Regions from separate parts of the Acerihabitans sp. TG2 genome, predicted to be linked through region 2. Evidence: predicted binding sites of a transcription regulator. Region 2 holds the regulator's gene; each other region holds the start of a gene.
The links. The regulator LexA, encoded in region 2, represses DNA repair genes until DNA is damaged. The targets are predictions, from matches to a motif close to TNCTGTATGTACATACAGNA.
Positions count from the first base shown of each region.

Region 1: a site for LexA is predicted at 3,091-3,110, ahead of mutH (DNA mismatch repair endonuclease MutH). Genes of this name have one in related genera too.
Region 3: a site for LexA is predicted at 2,703-2,722, ahead of SJI19_RS13565 (YebG family protein). Genes of this name have one in related genera too.

Region 1 is NZ_JAYGJO010000024.1:33,704-39,768, forward strand. It holds gene ptsP (phosphoenolpyruvate--protein phosphotransferase) at 1-2,115, opposite strand, end outside; gene rppH (RNA pyrophosphohydrolase) at 2,128-2,655, opposite strand; gene mutH (DNA mismatch repair endonuclease MutH) at 3,346-4,038, shown strand; partial or broken gene SJI19_RS18565 (TerC family protein) at 4,070-4,266, shown strand; gene SJI19_RS18570 (YgdI/YgdR family lipoprotein) at 4,317-4,535, shown strand; gene SJI19_RS18575 (NADP(H)-dependent aldo-keto reductase) at 4,742-5,782, shown strand.
Region 2 is NZ_JAYGJO010000032.1:11,281-17,345, forward strand. It holds gene pspG (envelope stress response protein PspG) at 1-94, opposite strand, end outside; gene dusA (tRNA dihydrouridine(20/20a) synthase DusA) at 236-1,294, opposite strand; gene rcsA (transcriptional regulator RcsA) at 1,855-2,484, shown strand; gene zur (zinc uptake transcriptional repressor Zur) at 2,757-3,266, shown strand; gene SJI19_RS21120 (CsbD family protein) at 3,424-3,633, opposite strand; gene lexA (transcriptional repressor LexA) at 4,014-4,622, opposite strand; gene SJI19_RS21130 (diacylglycerol kinase) at 4,743-5,111, opposite strand; gene plsB (glycerol-3-phosphate 1-O-acyltransferase PlsB) at 5,236-6,065, shown strand, end outside.
Region 3 is NZ_JAYGJO010000014.1:7,877-13,941, reverse strand. It holds gene SJI19_RS13580 (FUSC family protein) at 1-446, opposite strand, end outside; gene SJI19_RS13575 (TetR/AcrR family transcriptional regulator) at 684-1,307, shown strand; gene SJI19_RS13570 (DsbA family protein) at 1,631-2,422, shown strand; gene SJI19_RS13565 (YebG family protein) at 2,735-3,073, shown strand; gene SJI19_RS13560 (nuclear transport factor 2 family protein) at 3,571-3,999, opposite strand; gene SJI19_RS13555 (NADPH-dependent F420 reductase) at 4,072-4,719, opposite strand; gene SJI19_RS13550 (SDR family oxidoreductase) at 4,839-5,777, opposite strand; gene SJI19_RS13545 (NADPH-dependent F420 reductase) at 5,831-6,065, opposite strand, start outside.

The sequences.
Region 1 (6,065 bases), on a different contig from region 2:
GCGCAGCAGGTATTTGATTCTGGCAACGCTACGACCATTCATGCTCAGCGTACGATAACCCATGCCGGTCAGCAGCAGCGCGCCCATGGGATCGCCGGCCATTTCACCGCACAGGCTGCACTCTATTCCCAGGTAACGGCAGTCATTAATGATTTTCACCAGCACCTGCAGCATGGCCGGGTGCAGACTGTCATACAGGGCCGCGACCCGGGTATTGCTACGGTCGACGGCGAGCAGATATTGCGTCAGGTCATTGGAACCGACCGACACAAAATCTACCCGATTGATCAACAGCGGCAACATGAACACCATGGCAGGCACTTCGATCATGATGCCAATACGCAGCGCCGGTAGAGCGTAACCCAGCACCTCCTCCACTTCACGGCCGGCACGATCGATCAGGCGCCTGGCCTCATCGATCTCGTCAACGCTGGTGATCATCGGCAGCAGGATGCTGAGATTGCCGGTGGCAGCATTGGCGCGCAGCATGGCCCGCACCTGAATCAGGAAAATTTCCGGCTGATCGAGCGTAATGCGAATACCGCGCCAGCCCAGGCTGGGGTTCTCTTCATTGATCGGCGCCATGTAAGGCAACTGCTTATCCGAGCCCACATCGAGGGTGCGCAAGGTAACCGATTTCGTCGGAAACAATTGCAACATACCCTGATATTGCGCGACCTGCTCATCCTCGGAAGGGAAACCACTTTGTAGCATAAAAGGAATTTCGGTACGGTATAGACCGACACCATCTACGCGGTCTCCTGCTCGCTGCTCATGCTCCGCACTGAGTCCGGCATTAAGCATAATCTGGATGCGTTCGCCACCTTTCATGGTCGCCGGCTGTTCGACGTCGTCTTCCGCCAGGCGGCTGAGTTGTTTTTCCTCGCTGATAAGCCGCTGGTACTCCTGCACCAGCACCGGTTCCGGGTCAACCAGCAGTTCACCGCGATAACCATCAACCACCAATAAGCGCTGATTAAGCAGTACCGGCTGGATATCCGCGCCCATCACGGTAGGAACGCCCATGGCCCGTACCAGTATGGCGGCATGGGAGTTCGCTGCGCCATCCCTGACCACCACACCCACCATTTTGTCCAACGGCATCTCGGCCAATAGCGTCGCACTTAACTCATCGGCCACCAGCACAAAACGGGAAGGCCACGGTGTTTCGCCCTGGGCATTGTCATCCAGATGGAACAGCAGTCGCTGCCCCAGGGCGCGCAAATCGCCGGAGCGCTCACGCATGTAGCTGTCATTGAGCTGGGCAAACTGTTCGGCAAACTGTTCAATAGCCTGTTTTACCGCCCATTCAGCTATGGAACCGGCGTCAATTTCCGCAAACAGCTCACGCTTAAGCCTGGCGTCATTGAGTAAATGGGAATACAGGTCGAAAATTGCCGCGCTGTCTTTTTGCGCACTGGCGTTGAAACGTTTGCTGAAACGTCGAAATTCAGCCGCCGCTTCCCCCAACGCAAAGGTCAGTCGCTCGCGTTCGCGGGCACTGTCTAAAGCGGAAGCTTTAAACACCTGATCCAAGGAGGGCTGGCTGTTATCAACCCATCCTTGCGCGATGGCCACGCCGGGAGCGGCGGCCAAGGCACGGATGCGCGTTTGGCGATATTGACCGAACAGCGCGTTAAGCTGTGACTGCGAAAGAATGCCGGCCATTTGCGTGGCCAGCGTCACCATAAAGGATTCTTCGCTTTCGTCGAACTGGCGGTGTTCCCGTTGCTGTACCACCAGTACGCCAAGCAACTGGCGACGGTGGATTATAGGTACCCCCAGGAACGAGCGAAAACGCTCCTCTTTTACCGCCGGAATGTATTGGAAGCTCGGATGATTATGCGCATCGGCCAGGTTGATCGGTTCGGCCAGCCGTCCGACCAACCCGACGATGCCTTGATCGAAGGCCAGCGTGACGGTACGACCACGCGGCTTTTTTAAGCCTCGCGTCGCCATCAGGTAATAACAGCGTCGATCGTTGTCGGCCAAATACACCGAACAGACTTCGGTATCCATCGCCAGACAGGTTTCATTAACCAATATTTCCAGCGTATCCGACAGGCGCGGTGCCGCCGCGACCTTTTCTACGATTTCCCGCAAACGCGTGAGCATATTCTGCGTGGCTTAACCCCTCTTGCGTCTGTATACAGGGAGAGTCCGTTGCACGGAAGTTTCCTGCAACGGCATAACTATAGTCGAAAACTCTTTCATAACCCGGCGGTACACATCTCGCTTAAAGGAAACCACCTGGCGTACCGGGTACCAAAAACTGACCCAGCGCCAGCCATCAAACTCAGGGGTGCCCCCGCACAGCATATTGATATCGGCATCCTGACACATGAGCTGCAGTAGAAACCATTTTTGTTTCTGACCGATGCAGACCGGTTTAGTGTCCCAGCGAACCAAGCGTTTTGGCAGTTTATAACGCAACCAGTTGCGGGTCGAGGCCAGGATACGCACATCTTTACGACTCAGTCCGACCTCTTCATACAGCTCACGATACATGGCCTGCTCGGGGGTCTCACCGGCATTTATCCCACCTTGGGGAAACTGCCAGGAGTGCTGCCCATATCGCCTGGCCCACACAACCTGTCCATCACGATTACAGATTACAATACCAACATTCGGGCGGTAGCCATCATCATCGATCACCGGACTACCTCGATTACATAAAATGCAAAGATGTACTGATTGTTTCACACTCACTCAATACGGTAAACCACTGCTTTACAGGAATGCACCTCTCGTGCAGGTCCCGGCGCAGGTTGCATCATCCATTTATTCACAGGCGGATGTAGCACCTGGGGTTTTTATTCACTTTTTCTGTGGATAGATGTGTGCAGAACACTGGATTAAAAGGGTAAAACTTTTATTTTCCCGACGGAAACTTCTTTTCACATTTAAAACAAGTCGTTCAATTTAAACATTATAAAGACCCACTGGTCCCCACGACCACGAGCCCAAAACTCGGGGAAGATAAATCGGGAGCCATTATGGTCAAAAATCAAACGACGATGGCTTTATCCACAATTTATGCTGTAAAATATGCCAATATATGGAAAAAACAGTAAAAACATCCCCCGTCAAGGCTGTAAATAGAGACAGTAGTCCTAATTTATTAAGGTTATCCCATAGATCTGTGGATAACCTGGTGTAAGATCCTGTTCATTGTTGCCGACTTCACGTGTACAACCTACTGTCACCTGATGAACCGCGTCATAACATCATAAAAAAAAGGGTGTGAAATCATGCTATTATTATGCCTGGATAAATTTATCCCCAATAAACAATTTGAGCTCACCGTTTCAGGTTAATATTTAAACAGCAGGGGGACAATTCAGCATGAGCCTGCCCACGCTCTCATCGGTTGTGACACCACCGGGGGATGAAACCGAACTTTTGGCGCGCGCCCGTGCTCTGGCGGGGTATAGTCTGGGCGAATTGGCAACCCATGCCGGCTTGGTGGCGCCCGCCAACCTCAAGCGTGATAAGGGCTGGATTGGCGTATTGCTGGAGCGTTACCTGGGTGCCAGTGCGGGCAGTAAACCGGAGCAGGATTTTGCCGCCATCGGCATAGAGCTAAAAACCATTCCAGTAGACAGTGCCGGACGACCATTGGAGACCACGTTTGTCTGTGTGGCTCCACTCACCGGAAATAGCGGCGTCACATGGGAAACCAGCCACGTAAGGTATAAATTAGCACGGGTGCTTTGGATCCCGGTGGAAGGCGCACGCGAGATTCCGTTGTTCCTGCGACGCATAGGGACTCCGCTACTGTGGAGCCCCAGCGCCCGAGAGGAAGAGTTGCTGCGCCGCGATTGGGAGGAACTGATGGATCTTATTGTGTTGGGGCAAGTCGAGCATATTACCGCCCGTCATGGTGAAGTGCTGCAACTGCGGCCAAAAGGCGCCAATAGCCGGGCGTTAACCAAAGCCACCGGCGAATTCGGCCAGCCGATCATGACCTTACCGCGCGGGTTTTATTTGAAAAAGACCTTTACCGGGCCGATGTTAGCCCGTCATTTCCTACTTTAACTCGATTTTCATTGCCCCCCCCACGCTTGGGTGCGGAGTCATGATGTTCGCCGCGTGCCCGATAGACGAAGTTGTCGCGAGTCATCCATCCGTTAAGGTGTTGGCGTTTTTGACCGGTTTCACTTTGATTTTGGAAAGCGTTGATGTTCCCATGCCTAAGGGCTACATTTATTTCGCAATGTTCTTTCCATGAGCGTCGAGGCACTGAATCTGATCAGGAATAAATAAGTCAGTTGTGCACGGCGGTCAGCCTCAAAGATTTTATAGAGATGATACATATGAAAAAATACGCGATGTTGGCGACAGCATTAGCATTAGCCGTGATCCTGTCGGGCTGTGCCAGCGATTACGTGATGTCCACCAAGGACGGTCGTATGGTGTTAACCCAGGGTAAGCCTGAGCTGGATAAAACGACCGGTTTAATCAGCTATACCGATGAGCAGGGTAACCACATGCAGATTAACGGCAGCGAAGTATCGCAAATGATCGCACGCTGATTATCGTAAAAAACTGACCCCATCCACCCATTTTGCGCTTTTCCCCGCCGCCTGGCTTGGTTATAGTCAAATCAGGCGGCGCTTGATTATCCACTGGATTTCACATTACAGGAAGGCAGTAAGCGAGTGCGCTGCCAACGCACCGGCAACCTGAAAGATGACGGGTAGAACGCCTGATCTTTACCGACACTAAGGAACCAGCCTCAATGTATTATCACCGTATTCCTCATAGTTCTCTTGAAGTCAGCGTATTGGGATTGGGCACCATGACCTTTGGCGAACAAAATACCGAAGCCGAGGCCCATGCGCAACTGGACCACGCGGTAGCGGCCGGAGTGAACCTTATCGACACGGCGGAAATGTATCCGGTCCCCCCCCGACCCGACACCCAGGGATTAACAGAAACCTATATTGGTCATTGGCTTAAACAGCATGGTCAACGGGAAAAGATCGTGTTGGCCAGTAAAGTGTCAGGACCTTCCCGGGGTAACGACGCCGGCATTCGGCCGCAACAAATATTGGATCGGAAAAATATTCGTTTGGCTCTGGAGGACAGTCTGCGTCGATTGGGTACCGATTATCTCGATTTGTATCAGGTGCACTGGCCGCAACGTGCCACCAACTGTTTTGGTAAGCTGAATTATCAGTTTACTGATGAAAAGCAGGCGGTGACCATTTTGGAAACCCTTGAGGCGCTTAATGAGCAGGTGCGTGCGGGTAAGATCCGCTATCTCGGCATTTCTAACGAGACCCCTTGGGGTGCGATGCGTTATTTGCAGTTGGCGGAAAAGCATGATCTGCCGCGAATTGTCACGGTACAAAATCCTTATAGTTTGCTGAACCGTAGTTTTGAAGTGGGTATGGCGGAAATTAGTCAGTTCGAGGGGCTTGAGTTGTTGGCCTATTCCAGTCTTGCGTTCGGTACACTGACCGGTAAATATCTCAACGGTGCCCGTCCTGCCTGCGCGCGTAATACGCTGTTTAGCCGTTTTACCCGTTATAGTGCACCGCATACCGAGCAGGCCATCGGCGAGTATGTGGCGTTGGCGCATCGTTATGGGTTGGACCCGGCGCAGATGGCGTTGGCGTTTGTGCGTCAGCAGCCGTTTGTGGCCTCGACGTTGCTGGGTGCGACGTCGCTGGAACAGCTTCAGGTCAATCTAGAGAGTTTGGCGTTGACGTTGAACGAGGACATTATCGGCGAGCTGGAGCGGATTCATCAGCGGTTTACCTTTCCGGCGCCATAGGTACGCTCTCCCTTTAACACGGCCTGCGACGAGTGCGGTGGCGGCGGGCCTAGTGCGCCATGGGGTTTCGGTTGGCCGGAAAAATCACGGCCAATTCAACCCCATTGGTACGCTCTCCCTTTAACACGGTCTGCGGCGAGTGCGGTGGTGGCGGGCCTAGCGTGCCATGGGGTTTCGGTTGGCCGGAAAAATCACGGCCAATTCAACCCCATTAGTCCGCTCTCCCTTTAACACGGTCTGCAGTGAGTGCGGTGGTGGCGGGCCTAGCGTGCCATGGGGTTTC
Region 2 (6,065 bases):
TACCCACCACCAGTGCGGCCAGTACGCTAAGCATAGAAATTCCGGTCAGCAACAAGATGATAAAAAAACCGATAACAAAAAAAATCTCTAACATAATAGGCTCCTGAATAGCGGGAATAACCGTCAGTCTTTAATAGGATTAATTCAAGAAGCATGCCAGGTTAACAGCCTTAAATTGCACTGATTAATAAAGAAAAAGTTTTGCCATCACGTTTATTGATGGCTATTTTCACCATCAATTGGCCAAATCCGCCGTCAGCCCTCGCCCCGACACCTTGGCCAGCGCTTGCTCCACCACCCCAATACCGGCACCCGGTTTATGCGCGTTCTCGCTCAGGTGTCGCCGCCATTGGCGTGCGCCGGGAATACCTTGAAATAATCCCAGCATATGCCGGGTGATATGTCCCAAATAGGTCCCTTGGGCCAGCTCGCGTTCAATATAAGGGAACATTGCCTGCACGATCCCGGCCATATGGCTAAAAGGATCGGCACTATCGAAAATCCGGCTATCCGCCAGAGCCAGAATACCCGGGTTTTGATAGGCCTCGCGCCCGATCATCACACCATCTACCTGCTCCAGATGCACCAGCGCCTCATCCAGATTTTTTATGCCACCGTTGATCACCAACGTCAATGCTGGGAAATCCCGTTTCAGCTGATAGACCCGAGGATAATCCAACGGCGGGATTTCACGGTTTTCTTTGGGGCTAAGACCGGACAACCAAGCCTTGCGCGCATGGATAATAAAAGTATCGCAACCGCCACGTTCGGCCACGGTCTGAATAAACTCACATAAAAATTCGTAGCTGTCCTGATCATCAATGCCAATACGGGTTTTAACCGTCACCGGAATGGATACCGCTGCACGCATAGCATCAATACAATCGGCCACTCTTTGCCGCTCGGCCATCAAACAGGCACCGAATTGGCCATTCTGCACCCGGTCAGACGGACAGCCAACATTGAGATTAACCTCGTCATAGCCACGCTGTTGTGCCATAAGGGCACAACGAGCCAACGCCTGTGGGTCGCTCCCCCCCAACTGCAGCGCCAGCGGATGCTCGTGATCATTAAATGCCAGATAATCCCCTTTGCCATAGAGCAAGGCACCGGTAGTGACCATCTCTGTATACAATAACGAATGACGTGTTAATAGCCGCAGAAAGTACCGGCAGTGCCGGTCAGTCCAGTCGAGCATCGGCGCTACCGACAGACGCCGGGCGGGCAGAATCCCGCCAATTGCAGGTACCAGTGGAGTCGACAAGGTATGTGTTTGAACAATGTTATCGCGCATGTGGACCAATTTGCCGTATTTGATGATGATCAACGTCGCATTAAAACGCTTCGGATAACGAAGTCGGCCGACGTTGTAATGGAATAATGATTACGGGCTACTATAGCATAGAAAAACCGAGCCGAACCCGGGAGAACGTGAGACAGCGTAACGGGGAATCGGCTGTATGTTCCAGCAGTTGTTAACTTTAAATTAACATACATAACTAAAATTCATCGCTAAATTGCTCAAAAAATACCATATAACCACCATTTAATCCCAAAAAGAACTTTCATTATTTACAAATTGATCGTAATCATTTAAACATTAATTAGTAGTTACGAAACATGGTGTGTGAGTGGAAGGTGGAGCATGAGCAAAACTATTGAACTCACGATAATTAGATTATTTCTAATAGAAAACAGTAGCGACTATGGTATTAGCATAACAACCGGCCTATCCAAGAAGGGAAGTCAAATAATAAAAATATAATATTTTTTGGGTCGCCATTCACCTAGGTAGATGGCTATCGCTTCCTCACTTCGTCATGGAACGACATAAATTATAGATGGCACTATTCTATGACAGTATTTATTTTAGACCCATGCACATATACTAAACACGCGTTAAGAAGTTCATTAGCTGACAGTGGAATAAAAGACAGCATTCGCGATTTGGAGACGATAGATTCTTTAAAGCACAAATGCAAAAAAGCAACGCCAACGATTATTTTCATTAATCAGAATTATTTTCAATGTCACAACGATAGCAATGAACTGAAAGCTATTATTGAAAATCAGCCACTTACCTTATTCTTTATCTTTATTGGAAATGAAAATATTAAATTTCATGATTTCGTACCGATCAAAGATAATGTCATTATAGTGTCTAAGTTTATCAAAATAAGCTCACTTATCATGATAATTCAATACTTCATGGATACCAAAGCTTGGCATAATGCAGATTCAGCAATGGGTTTTTCCCCTTTGCATTTTAGTAAAACCGAAGCGGAAATTTTGAAAATGTGGATGTCCGGCTTTGATACTATGCATATTTGCAACCAGCTTGGAATAAAAGAAAAAACCCTATCATCCCATAAAATCAATATTAAACGTAAAACCAAGGCCAGTAACAAACAGATCATTTACCATCTCATGTCCATCGCCAACAGAGTCACCGATAGCATAAAGACACGTTCTGTTGCCATCTGAGGACGGTCATTAACCCAAGGCGGTGTTGCGCTATCATGCTTAACGCCGCCCCATACCACCCATCTTCAAGAACTGCACATCACTATCTACAGGAAAATCTGCCATCATCGGGTCCTGCTGCCTGAATAAATGCGTCAAATGAATGCACGTATACCCTGGTTAACTCACTCATGTGACACCAATCCCGCGAGCTGAAAGATGACGGGTATGGACTCGGCGTTTTAATGCCATCATGATAAGATAGACTAAGGAACACGCTATGAGGAACCTCTATGACTGCATCGACTTCGTCCCACTTACTTAGCCAAGCGGAACAATTATGCGAACAGCGTAATGTGCGCCTGACGCCACAGCGGTTGGAAGTGTTGCGGCTGATGACTCAGCAGGAGGGCGCAATCAGTGCGTATGATTTGCTGGATCTGCTGCGGGTCTCCGAACCTCAAGCCAAACCACCGACCATCTATCGCGCCCTGGATTTCCTGCTGGAGCAAGGTTTTATTCACCGCGTTGAGTCAACCAATAGCTTTGTTTTGTGCCACCATTTTGAGCAACCGGGACACACTTCCGCCTTCTTTATTTGCGATCGCTGTGGCCAGGTCACGGAACAGGCCACACAGGGTATTGAGGATATCTTGCAAAAAATGGCCGAGGCCAGTGGTTTTACGATGCGCCATAATGTTGTGGAGGCCCATGGATTTTGTCCATTATGTACGGATGTGCAAGCCTGTAACCATCCCGACACCTGCGAACATGACCATTCAATAGCCATAAAAAAACGCTGACATCTCAATAACCCTACCTTACCAAGGTAGCGGGTGGTAAAAACATCAATCGCCTAAGGTGGATAGAATTATAGACAGCACACCCTTACAACCATGGATAAGAATAAGCTAAAACAAAAGGCCTATCTTATGGCGCCCCTCCTTGGCCTATAAACCGCTACCACCGAAATTTATTGCGGATTTCCCAATTTTTAACTTCTGTTTCAGCAACGTCTTTACCATAGCCATAGCGTTCCTGAAGTTTACCGATAAGTTGATCGCGTTTGCCTTCAACCACAGTTAAATCATCGTCAGTCAATTTACCCCACTGTTCTTTTATTTTACCGGTAAACTGCTTCCAATTACCGCTAGTTTGATCTTTATTCATAAAAGCCTCCTTGGATTGGACTGATAATTCACTTTGTTAATCGACTAAATAGGATTTCAACACCTATGTTCTATTCATTGATTAACACTACAATCTAATTATAGCAGAGGATTGGCGATAGGCATTATAGTGGGGCAAAATAGTGGGGCAAAACAGTGCAGTAAAATAGTGCAGCAAATTTGAACGCAACTTCTCGCGGCCCCGTTAAGGGTGAGGCCCACGGAAGGACCGAATATTGCAACGCACCGACAGCTTGAAGTATGACGGGTATAAACAGCGGTGAGTGAAAGGCATAATAGGCGTTGTCAAACAGGCCCGGTGCCGGAGAAACGCTCATCCATAACCGGACCACATTGAGTCATGTAGGGAAAAAACCGTCGTTAAATCCAGTTCCCATTACGGATCACGCCGACCGCCAGCCCTTCGATAGACAGTTCCTGCTGGCGAAGGTCAACGATAATAGGTGAGAATTCGCTGTTTTCTGGTAATAACTCCACGATATTGCCATGTTTTTTGAGACGCTTTACCGTAACTTCATCGTTGATACGCGCCACCACGACCTGTCCGTTATGCGCATCCTGGGTTTTGTGCACCGCCAGAAGATCGCCATCCATGATGCCGATATCCTTCATTGACATCCCACTGACCCGCAGCAGGAAATCAGCATGCGGCTTAAACAGGTCAGGATCTATTTGGTAGTAGCTTTCAATGTGCTGCTCCGCCAACAAGGGTTCGCCAGCAGCGACACGGCCAACCAGCGGCAGCCCGGTTTCTTCTTCGATCAATAACCGGATGCCGCGAGAGGCACCGGAGACAATTTCTATCGCGCCTTTACGCGCCAGCGCCTTGAGGTGTTCCTCAGCGGCATTGGGGGATTTGAACCCCAGACGCTGTGCGATCTCCGCACGGGTCGGCGGCATACCGGTTTGCGATATATGATCGCGTATAAGCTCAAAAACCTCTTGTTGTCTGGCGGTTAACGCTTTCATTCCATCCCCTGTTTGTTTATACAGTCTTTCTGAGAGTATATACAGGTCTGATGCAATTGAAAACCATCAACGTAGCAAAACATCATAAATCCCGGCCGCCAAGCCGCTAAAAACGGCAGTTTATCCAAGATGCGTCCACAGTAACGTCACCCAGATAAATACCGATAGAACGATCGCCAGAGTCACGGCCGCCGATCCTAAATCTTTTGCCCGGCCGGAGAGTGGATGCTGTTCCGGCCCGATACGGTCCACTACCGCTTCAATAGCGCTATTGATGATCTCCACCAACACCACCAACCATACTGACCCGATCAATAAAATACGCGAAATAGCGTCTGTTTCGAGATAACATGCAAGGATAATCGCAATGACGGCAACCACAACTTCCTGACGGAAGGCGGCTTCATGACGCCAAGCGGCGCAAAATCCTTTAATTGAGTATCCCGTGGCCTTGTAAATACGCGCCAGCCCGGAGGTTTGATTTGCCATGATTCCATGCACAGAGTGAAATAGCGCTCATCTTACCGTTTCTTCGCGTTCGTATCACCACAGATCTGACGCGCGGTTTCTGGTATTCTTGTGTCGCAATGCTAACAAGAGGCTTCACAAAAATATGTCAGGCTGGCGAACCATTTATTATACGTTGTTGGATCTACCGCTCAGGCTGTTGGTGAAAAGCAAAGTTATTCCCGCAAATCCACCGGAAGACGCCGGTCTGGATCCCTTGCGGCCAATAATGTATGTGTTACCTTATAATTCAAAGGCAGACCTGCTCACCTTACGTGCCCAATGTCTGCAACTTCGGTTGCCGGACCCACTGGTTCCATTGGAGATCGACGGTGTCACGCTAGCACGCTACGTCTTTATTCACGATGGCCCGCGAGTATTTCCTTATTTCACCGAAAAAAGTGAGTCGGTGAAAATTTTTCACGACTATCTGGATTTGCATCGCAGCAACCCGCAGCTCGATGTGCAGATGGTGCCCGTGTCAATCATGTTCGGCCGTTCCCCCGGGCGAGAAGCGCAGCAAAATCAGCCAACGCCTCAGCTACGTCTGCTCAACGGGTTTCAGAAATTCTTTGCGGTGCTTTGGCTCGGCCGCGATAGCTTCGTGCGATTCTCCAATCCCCTGTCCATGCGTTATATGGCGACGGAGCACGGCACCGACAAAACAATCGCACAAAAATTGGCCCGGGTCGCCATGATACATTTTGCCCGTCAGCGCCTGGTGGCGGTGGGGCCGCGATTGCCCGTCCGCCAGGATTTGTTTAATAAATTATTGGCGTCTAAAGCCATCGAAAAAGCAGTTGAAGACGACGCGCGTTCGAAAAAAATCTCCGTAGAGAAGGCGCAGCAGAACGCCATTACACTGATGGAAGAAATTGCGGCGGATTTTTCCTACGAAGCGGTGCGCTTATCCGACCGGGTATTGAGCTGGACCTG
Region 3 (6,065 bases), on a different contig from region 2:
CAGATGATGCCGATCATTGTACAGATGACCCGGTCGAGCGTGAGGCCGGGATCGGACACTCTCTCGCCAATTCCGAACAGGACAATGATAGACGCCGTGTAGCCGGCCAATACGAAGCCGTAGTTGAGAAAATGCCGAAAGATGCTGCCTAGTCCGGCACACAGAGCCAGCCAGGCGGCGACAGCCACAAGCGCATCTAGCCGATTCTCTGCCAACAGGTTTAGGATCAATGCTCCGGTTAGTGCGCCGCAGATTGTCCCGATAAGACGCGCGAGGCTACGCTCGAATAGAAGCCCCTGTGTCGGTTGTGCGACAAGCCACACGGTCATGGCAGCCCACCAAGGATGGTGGATACCGAAGTCCCAGGCGGCGGCGAAAGCGAAAAGCGCAGCGGTTGTTGTCCGCAGTGCGAACATCGCAGGCCATTGCGAATGTGGGACATTCATGTGAGGTACCTTTCGAACACAATCGATCTCACGATGGGCTTGGTGAGATGGAAAGGCCCTCTCGTCGGACCGGTTTTGTATCAATGTATGGGCCATAGGTAAATGATATCTATACGACATCGTTTAGTTATTATTTATTCTTTGATAAAAGTCAAGTTTTCTATACGATGTCGTTCAATTAAGGTGTAAGCAGAATCACCGCTGTGTAATCAGAAGTGTCTAAAGGAGTAATCATTAGTGAGAAGGAAAACTGAGGATCGTCGACTGAGCTTTGTTGAGGCTGCTGGCGCGCTGTCCGTCGAACAGGGATTCGGTGCCGTTACGATGGAAGCAATCGCATTGCGGGCCGGTGCCTCCAAAGCTACGTTGTATAATTACTTTCCGAGCAAGGAAGCCCTGTTCAAGACGTTTGTGCACGAAGCCGGCAAGGGTGGCTTAGAAGAACTCGACGCCGCAAAGCAGTTTGGGTCGGTGAAGGAGATTCTTCATCGCCTTGGTATGGCATATCTGAACCTGGTCACGCGTTCGGACGTGATCGCGATCAACCGGCTGATCATGGGAGAAGCCGGGCGACATCCTCAACTTAGCCGCATCTTCTATGAGAACGGTCCCCGAAAGACCCTGATCGTCATCTGCGAAACGATCGAACTGCTGATGGATCGTGGCGAGCTGCGTTGCACTAACGTCCGGCAAGCCGGTCTATATTTCAAGGCACTCTGTGAAGCAGGCCTCGTCGAGCGCCAGCTGTGGGGGCTAGACCTGGTTCCCGATGCAGCGATTCGCCGGGCTGCGGTTGAGGACGCGACCGATGTATATCTCAGTGCATTTGCGGCACCCGAAACGTGTCCACTGGCAAAGTAAGCTACTGGTCCGGGTTGTTTACCCGAATGTCCACATTCTTACGATGAATGTGGAAGGCGTGCACGATCAGTAGGTTAATGCCGGTAGCTTGGTCAAAAAGTCATAGTTGGAAGGGGGCTAATACATGTTTACAGTCTTTTTATCAATGTAATATAGTGGAATGACTTTATCAGTTATAGTTGAAAGGATAGAAAATTTATATAATCAAAGACAGGTTTGATTTTTCTATAACTGCTCTACATTGGGTTTTAATGCCTTATTAAGCGTCGTCTTGTTTTACTCGAACGTCGAGTCATCTTTGCTAAGGAGCAAGTGTGGTGAGAATAAATCTGCAACATTCCCTTTTTTTGATAGCGACATGCATTGCTTCAGTTAATCTGGCCTACGCTGAAGATCCCCAACCCACGTTCAACACAAAACAACAAGCAGAGATTGGAAAAATTGCGGCAGATTACCTCGTCGCGCATCCTGACATATTGCTCCAGGTTAGTCAGAAATTACAGGAACAAGAGGCGGCGCAGCAAGCAAATGCCTTTGCCGAAGTTGTACTTGCTAATAAGGACGCATTGCTTGCGGATAAAAATACCCCGTCTGTAGGGCCCGCTGACGCAAAGATTGCGGTGATTGAATTTTTTGACTACCAGTGTGTTTATTGCAGCCGAATGGCGCCTGTTGTAGAAAATGTCATGAAGTCTAACCCCAGTGTAAAATTCATTTTCAAGGAATGGCCAATATTTGGCAGCCGCTGGCACTCGTCCATTACCGCTGCACAAACAGGTCTGTCAGTATGGAAAGAACGGGGCTCAGATGACTATATAGCTTACCACAATGCTATTTACAAAACAGGTCACGATGAAGGGGAATTGACCGATAAAGATATCGCGGAGGTACTTAAAAAAATAGATATTCCTGCGCCTAGCCCAGCGACGTTAGCGCAAACCACTCCAGTTATTGACAACATAAATTCATTGGCACATAAACTGGGGTTTAACGGAACGCCGGCTTTTATTGTTATGCCCATATCGGCAAATAATAAAGATCGTATTACGGTGTTTGCCGGTGCTGTGGATGAGACAGCGTTGACCAGCGCTATAAATAAAGCATCCGGCCATTAATTCAGGTTAACTATAAATAAAATAAATATGTTATCAGTGCGAAAGGGCTCTTACTCCGATGCAATGGCAGAATACAGACGCATAATTGACTGAACGCCATAGTTATTGCTTGTTGTGATGCGCGTAAGTTGCTGCTGCTTTAGTATCCCACTGGCGGATAAATCGCATAGCGGCTCGCATGTCCCCCAGCATGAGGCCAGCAAGACGTGTTTAATGGAAATAGATCACAATACACACAATCGTTGAATGTGTTGTGGACGATGAGCGGCACTTGCTGGTATGCTGTTTATAATTACAGTATTGGAGGCGGTTATGGCTATTGAAATAAAATTTGTGGTTGTCAGAAAGGGTGAAGAGAAAATGACATTTGCCAGTAAAAAAGCAGCAGAGGCCTACGACAAGATGCTGGATATGGCTGAAGCGTTCAGCGACTGGTTGTTGAACAGCGGGATGCCGTTGGATGAAACGCAGACTGAAAATCTGGGTCTTTATCTGGCCGAGCATAAAGATGACGTTCAGCATATCCTGCGTACCAGCAAATTGCCGGAAGTCGTCGTCGCTCAGGCTCCTTCAGATGAACCGGAAAGCATGGAAGCTGATGACGATGCCGATGCTGGCACAAAAAAAATCAGAGCGGTGAACGCAGCCTGATCCCCTCCGACGAGAACAGAACAGCGCCGTAGTGATAACCGATTACGGCGTTGATGTCTGAAAAAACAGCATATTCCTTCCAGAACACACTCATAACCAGTCCGGTTTAATCGGCAAAATTCCCATTTTGTGCTCACCGATAACAGTGCCAATCGAACGCTAAAGCCAAATATGTCTGCGTCAAGATGGGTTTATCTCTTGATTTTGTACCACACGTGATCGCTGATTCAACCATAAAGTGGCACCGAACTGAGAAGTCTGCCAGCATGGATTTGGTCGTTGATGCGAGGGATAGCGATTGTGATATTTCCTCTATGTATGTTTACGTTGTTTTACAACCGGACCCACCTCGACGGCCTCAGCCCTAAGACCGTCGAACAGACCTCGTGGTGGGGACAGGAAATGTCCACGGTTTCGGTAGCAGCCCACATTACTTAGGGCTGTGTCCGTTATTGCTGGGTAGGATCACCCGCTGGTTGTCCGTCATCGGCCTCGCGTTATCGTGAGGCACCGCATTGCCTGGGGCTCGTGGTCATCTCGAAGGCCCGTGCCAGTGCTAGCGTGTCGATATACTCCCGGATGTTCGTCACTTTGCCATTTTGAACGGTAATGGCAAAGACAAAATGGTCCTCGAAGGTCTTATCCGTGGCTTTGATTCTCCCCCTGGCGAAGCCGATAACCAGAACCCGGTCTCCCTGCGCTACGAATTCGCGGGGCTCTGAGAAGGCAGTTTCCACCGTTTCGGAAGCCTTCTGAAAAAAATCCGCCAATCCAGCATGCCCACGGTGCGTGCCAGCCAGCGGCCACTCGCCCGGAATGATCCACTCAATACTTTCGGCAGACAACGCCAGCAGACCTTGTATATCGCCACGGCCGATTGCTGCAAATGCATCCTTCACAATCTGAACATTCTTTTGTGTGCTCATCGAAATCTCTCCATTTCCCTTACATAGGATCGTGTCCGATCTATTCGGATGCTTTGTGAACCTGCCGGTGATTCAGCCTATATCGATGTTCAAGGCGATGTCCCAGGTACCGGTGCCGTTTTTGGCCAGGCCAATCATCATCAGACCGAGCGCCTCGAGCGCCTGGGCCATGTGCAGGCCGCCGACATCGAACGGACGCAGCCCGAGACTCGCGATAAAGGTCGAGACACGCGCCTTGGCCTGCGGATCGTCGGCTGCGATGAACGCGTCGAGGCGTCCACCCCGAGCAAGTACGTGGCCGAAAAGGGTGTTGAACGCCTTCACGACATGCGCGCCAGCGGGGGCTGTCTTGGCGATCTCCTGCGCACCAGAACTGCCGTCGGGGGTGACGAGGCCCGTGAAGTCGGAGGAGATCGGGTTAGTGATATCGATGATCACCTTGCCGTCGAGTGCGTTCCCGTAATCGGCCACCACCGACGCCGCACTGCTGTACGGCACAGCGAGGATGACAATGTCACCCGCCGGCGCGGCGCCGTACGTCCCAGTGGTCGCTCCGGCTGCAAGCTGGTCGGCCAACGCTTGTGCCTTGGCTGGGTCGCGGCTGATCACCTCGACGGTGTGTCCAGCCTTGACGGTACGACCCGCGATCGCCGCGGCCATGCCTCCTGAGCCGATGATGCTGATAGTGCTGATAGTGCTGATAGTGCTGATAGTGCTCATATGTAGTTTCCTCGTGAGTTGGTGTATTGCTTGACAGAGTCTTTGGTCGAACGGATCACGACATCACGACATTGCTGTCCGCCGGACTGGTTGCGACCCGTCTCCCTGCCGTCAGATCATCAGCCGACAGGGAAGTAATGGCCGTTGTCCAAATCGGCGAGCAGCCTGGGCTGAGCGGGTTCCCAGCCGAGGGTATGGCGGGTGATGAGGTTGGACGCCGGCAGGTCCAGCGTGACCAGATTCGCGAGGAACCCAAAATACCCCGGCAACATCAGTACGTCCGCCGGAATGCTCACTGTCGGCAGGCCCAGACGGTGCCCAATGGCTTCGGCTATCTCGCGGAACCGGAGGCCCTCGCCCTCAATCCCGTGCCAATATTTGCCAGCCGGACCCTTCTCCAGCGCCAAACGAAACAAGGTAGCGAGGTCGCGGGCGTGCACGGCCGGCCACAGGTTCGCGCCGTCTCCGGGGTAACCGATGACGCCCTTTTCTTTCGCCAGCCCGATCAACAATGGCAGGAAGCCGGCATCGGTCGTGCTGTGCGCGATGGTGGCAATCCGCACGACCGACGAGCGCACGCCTCGCTGTGCCAGGTCGATGACGGCGCGCTCAACTTCGTTACGAACCCGCAGGGTCCCCTTGTACGCCGCGCCGCCGGGAAGGGCCGGATCGTTCTCGGTGGCAGGCCGGCCCAGGTTTTCCCACCCGGGCGAGCCAATGCTCCCCGACGCGACCAGCGGCTTTCCGGTCCCCGCCAGTGCCTCGCCGTACGCGAGCATGATCTGGAGTTCCGCAGCGGCCACGGCGTCGATCCCGCCGGAGGGAAGCAGGTCTTGCCTGTGCGCAACGTGGATGATGCCGTCAGAATCCGCCGCCGCGGCCTTGAGTCCATCGAGGTCGGAAAGTTCACCACGACGCACCTTGGCGCCGAGCGCGGACACCGCAGCCGCGGCCGTCTCCGACCGGGCCAGGCCAGTGACCTCGTGTCCGGCCGCGACGAGTTCAGGGATGATGTACGAACCGATATGGCCGGTCCCGCCAGTAATGAAAACGCGCATATTACTGCTCCTTGTGAGTGATATGATGCGAGAAAGTGGTGCTACGGGTGCGCTCAGCCGAGCAGGCTCACGCCGAGTGCGAAGTTGGTGTGCGTGATGGCGTGGGTAAGGAGGCCTAGCGTCAGCATACAGGCGTGCTCCAGCGTCCGCGCCATGGGCAGTTGCCCGGTATCCATCGAGCGCAGTCCGAGGCTCTCGATGAACGCCGAGACGCGTGCCTTAGCCTGTGCGTCGTCCCCGGCGATGAACACGTCCAACGGATGACCCTCGACTGGACCGGCAGCCAGG